2 regions of the Bacillus sp. DJP31 genome follow, and region 2 is predicted to be linked to the other one. Evidence: a T-box and tRNA genes for the amino acid it is inferred to sense, from the RefSeq annotation. Region 2 holds a T-box; the other holds one or more tRNA genes.
The links. The T-box of region 2 lies ahead of argS (arginine--tRNA ligase). A T-box ahead of a tRNA ligase gene usually reads a tRNA of that ligase, here a tRNA-Arg.
Positions count from the first base shown of each region.

Region 1: it encodes a tRNA-Arg, which carries the amino acid that the T-box ahead of argS (arginine--tRNA ligase) is inferred to sense. The anticodon was not compared.

Region 1 covers NZ_JBMERO010000012.1:98,776-101,184, reverse strand. Annotated here, with positions in the region: gene ACOI1C_RS12945 (HPr family phosphocarrier protein) at 1-108, shown strand, start outside; gene clpP (ATP-dependent Clp endopeptidase proteolytic subunit ClpP) at 514-1,119, opposite strand; tRNA gene ACOI1C_RS12935 (tRNA-Arg) at 1,384-1,458, shown strand; gene ACOI1C_RS12930 (hypothetical protein) at 1,529-1,654, opposite strand; gene ACOI1C_RS12925 (hypothetical protein) at 1,688-2,005, opposite strand; gene ACOI1C_RS12920 (SRPBCC family protein) at 2,115-2,409, opposite strand, start outside.
Region 2 covers NZ_JBMERO010000004.1:39,897-42,305, forward strand. Annotated here, with positions in the region: gene ACOI1C_RS05645 (hypothetical protein) at 15-344, shown strand; gene ACOI1C_RS05650 (hypothetical protein) at 392-520, opposite strand; T-box leader at 900-1,110, shown strand; gene argS (arginine--tRNA ligase) at 1,158-2,409, shown strand, end outside.

The sequences.
Region 1 (2,409 bases), on a different contig from region 2:
ATGAGTCTAGCTGTCGGAACTGGCACAGAAGTCACGTTATCTGCCGTTGGTAACGACGAATCAGATGCACTATTGGCACTAGAAAATTTTGTTCAGCAAGAAGTGTAAAGTAATTTAGGGGATGGCCTTTGGGTTATCCTTTTTGTTTTGAACTAAGGCGATGGATGCAAGTAAAAAGAAGGCCAGTCACTTATATTATTTAGGTTTGTTTATGATTTTGGGTATCCGCTCATAAATAGAGATTTTCGCTCATAAAACCGGATATCCGATCATAAATAGAGATTTTCGCTCATCAAACTGGATATCCGATCATAAATAGAGATTTTCGCTCATCAAACTGGGTATCCGCTCATAAATAGAGATTTCCGCTCATAAAGCTGGGTATCCGCTCATAAAACCCAAAATCCGATCATAAAACGTAAATTACTCGCTTGTTCAGATGTCTATCCCTTGGATAACATCCTTCAATAACAAAAAAAAGAGTGAGCCAAGGCTCACCCTTCATAATCAAACTTATTTTTGTTCTTTAGTCACAGTTGAATCCTTTGTCATAACTTGGTCAATTAGACCGTATTCTTTTGCTCTGTCAGCTGTCATGAAGTTGTCACGCTCTGTGTCACGGTTGATAACTTCAATGGGTTGACCTGTGCGTTCGGATAAGATTTCGTTTAGTTTTGCACGTAAGAAAAGAATTCGCTTTGCAGCAATTTCGATTTCAGTTGCTTGGCCTTGAGCTCCACCAAGTGGTTGGTGAATCATTACTTCACTGTTTGGAAGGGAGAAACGCTTACCTTTTTCACCAGCTGCAAGTAAGAACGCACCCATTGATGCTGCCATACCGATACAAATCGTTGATACCTTTGGCTTGATGAATTGCATGGTGTCATAAATGGCCATTCCAGCTGTAATGGAACCACCTGGGCTGTTGATGTATAAAGAAATATCTTTATCTGGATCTTCAGCAGCTAGGAACAATAACTGAGCTACGATTGAGTTGGATACGTTGTCATCAATGGCAGAACCTAACATAATAATTCTGTCCTTTAAAAGACGAGAGTAGATGTCATATGCTCTTTCACCGCGATTGGTTTGTTCAATAACCGTTGGAATTAAATGCAAGATGATTCCTCCTTTTATAAATGCTTCAAATATATATGTATCATACAACTATGGTCAATGAAGGTCAAACGAAAGCCCTCTGATTCATCCTATTCGAGGATGTTACTGAACATGCCCTCTTCGTACCTTATTCATCATAACCAAACTTAGCTGTATTTTAACCATCATATCAAAATATTTCTTGCCCGCAAATCAGTCCTAACATAAATCAGACTTGAAAAGTTATACTATCTCTCATATAATGAATAAGCAACTTAAAAACGTGCGCTCGTAGCTCAGTGGATAGAGCGGTGGTTTCCGGTACCACGTCATGCGGGGGTTCGATTCCCTTCGAGCGCGTTGAAGAATATAAAAAGAATATAAATCAAAAAAGAGTATAGATTTCTTTATACTCTTTTTTGATTTATAATTATTTAGATTGGTTGGATGTAAATAGATCAACAAATGCATGGAATATCTCAATTCCTTGATAAGAAAATAGTGTAATCGCAGTAAGCGAGAACATACCCATAATTATGAAACGAACCCACATCATAATAATCTTCCTCCTTTTAAGATAAAAGTGATGTTACACTCTTTTATTTAAAAGAAGATTATCTAAATAATTGGACTGATAAAATTTGGGATTAAGTACTAGAGGCCTTAGTTTGAAAGTAATTGAAAGATTAAACTGAATTGAAAGTATTAAAATCATGCAGACTAGGCTTAACACATGGATAGTTACTGCTTTGTCTTTACTAGTGTCAAAGGAAATTGAATCAACCTTTTTTTCACTATCCATTACTTCTTGTACAGCATTTATTTGATGACTTTGCTCATGCTCGAAAACAAGGAAAAAAGAAAAAACAAACAATAAGATAAGAGTCAGGGCCATATATTTTTTCACATGTCTCGCCCCTTTAATCGAATTACTACAATCATATACCTTTTACCGTAACTTTAATACTGAAAATTTGTGTGAAACTAAAAATAGCACTAATGCCTTCAAACGGGGATTAGCTTCTGAGCACCACAACTTCTTCTTCCGCCACTTTCTTCACTCTCTCCACAAACTTAACGACAATCTTATCACTAGCAAGCACTAAGAATAGTTTCACAAACCATTTTAACGGATTGTTAGATGCTGTATATCGAAACCAAGTCTCTCCATCCTCGATTTCCTTCAGTTCGTAATCGGCAGTAATTTCGAACATATTTGCCAAAGTAAAGCCGACCTTTAGTTTTTTGTGGCCAGACGTATCAAGAAATTCTAAGGTCTCCACATCATATTCTTGAACCCGTTTGCCTTCT
Region 2 (2,409 bases):
TGGGGTGAGCAGTGATGATCCATCCACCGACAATTCCATCTATAAGAAAAAAGGAAAAAATAAAAAAATGCTATGATATTACGCTCATGCAAACGCCTAAAATCAATCAAAAAAAAGGATACAAGCAAGTATTCAGGTTAAATGTGGATGCATATTGCCATGAAGAGGCTATTTACGAAGTATTTAGAAGATTTAATGTAAGGGATTTAATGCCTAAAAACTCGGAAGCGCGATACATACGAACATGGGATATTCTCTTTTTTGACGAAGGACTAGGTGGGAAAACATACTATCAGCTTCTTCCAGAGGGATGGACGGAGATAGGAAGATTTCAAATTCAGTAAATAAAAAAAAGAAAAAAGAATTTTTCTTTTTTCTTGTTTTTGTTAGATTATGTGTTTTTTCTGCCCTTTGCAGAATTCTCCTTACTATGTGCTTCATGTTCAGCAATTATGGCTTCTTGTGGTATATGGTTATTTTTTTTCGGTGAATGAATACGACTTCTATGCTTTTTACCCATGATAATCCCTCCTTGTTTTTCTTATTTTCCACCAATATTATTAAAAACATGATGGGAAATAATCCAAGAAAAAGGGATGTTTTCAGGAGTTGCAAGTATTAAATATATTAAATTTAGGCTCTTTTCTAAATAATTGCTTTTAGAAAGGAGTTTGTGAAAGCAACCCATTGATAATAAGATGATTTTAAACGTATACGCGAGACTCCTGCGGGAGCATCGGGACAGGTGAGACTCTCCACCCGCATCGCGGAAAGCGAGTACTCGTTACAATCAACCACTCCCCTTTTTGAATAAACAGCAACAAAGTTTACGAAAACAGCCTTATTTTTATTAAATACTTGTTGAATAATCACGGGAATTATGTATAATTAACTAAAATCGAAAATCGACGATGAAGAGAGTAGTGTCAATGCATATGTATAGCGAGTCAGGGATGGTGTAAGCCTGATCATACGTTGTTACGAAGCGCACTTCGGAGATGCATGCTTGAACTAAAGTAGAGCCTGCCGGTATAAGCCGTTATATAAGAAAAGTGGTTCTTAATTGAACAAACTGAGTGGTACCACGGGAATGCAACTCTCGTCTCTATATATTGAGACGGGGGTTTTTTGTTTTTTAGAGGAAGGAGAATATCTAAATGTATATGAATGAGACAGCTGTGATTTTATCGACCTATCTACCAATGAATAAAGAGGAAATCCAGGATTTACTGGAGCAACCTAGACAATCAAGTTTTGGAGATGTCTCTTTTCCATGCTTCACACTTTCGAAAAAATTTAAAAAATCTCCAAGTAGGATCGCATCAGAGCTCTCACAGGAAATCAAGAATCCATTTTTTAGTAAGGTAGAAGCAATTGGTGGGTATGTAAATCTATTCCTAGACCAGACCATTGTCTTCAAGCATGTTATGGAAGAAATGATGAAACAGAGGGAAAAGTATGGTTCACATGAGGTTGGAGAAGGTAAAAAAATAGTCATTGACATGTCATCACCAAATATCGCCAAGCCATTTTCCATGGGGCATCTTCGTTCAACAGTCATAGGTAACTCGATTGGATACTTGTATGAGAAATTAGGATATGAAGTAACAAGAATCAACTATCTAGGTGATTGGGGAACGCAATTTGGAAAGCTTATTGCAGCTTATCAGAAATGGGGAAATGATGATTTGATCCAAGCAAATCCCATCAAAGAGTTACTTGACCTATATGTGAAATTCCATGAAGTTGCTGAAAGTGACCATTCATTAAATGCTGAAGGTAGAAAATGGTTCAAACTTCTAGAGGATGGTAATGAAACAGCTCTACATCTTTGGAAGTGGTTTAAAGACCTGTCCTTAGTTGAATTTGAGCGCATTTATCAATTACTTGGAGTTCGATTTGACAGTGAACAAGGAGAATCGTTTTACAATGATAAAATGATTGAGGTCATTGAAGAGTTAAGAAACAAGCAGTTATTGATTGAATCAGAAGGAGCACAAATTGTTCCACTCAATGAAGAAGACCTTCCTCCTTGTTTAATTTTAAAAAGTGATGGGGCTACATTGTACGCAACTCGTGATTTAGCTTCGATATTCTACAGAAAGAATATGTATACTTTCGATAAAGCAGTTTATGTAGTGGGGCAGGAACAATCTCTTCATTTCAAACAAGTAAGAACAGTCCTTCAAAAAATGAATTACCAATGGTATGACCAGCTAGTGCACGTACCATTTGGATTTATTTTAAAAGATGGGAAGAAAATGTCGACGAGAAAAGGGAAAGTCGTTCTATTAGATCAAGTGCTACAAGAGGCCATTTCATTGGCAATGGAGAATATAGAGGCTAAAAATCCTAAAGCCCAAGATAAGGAAAAAATTGCGAAGGCAGTTGGAGTAGGTGCAATTATTT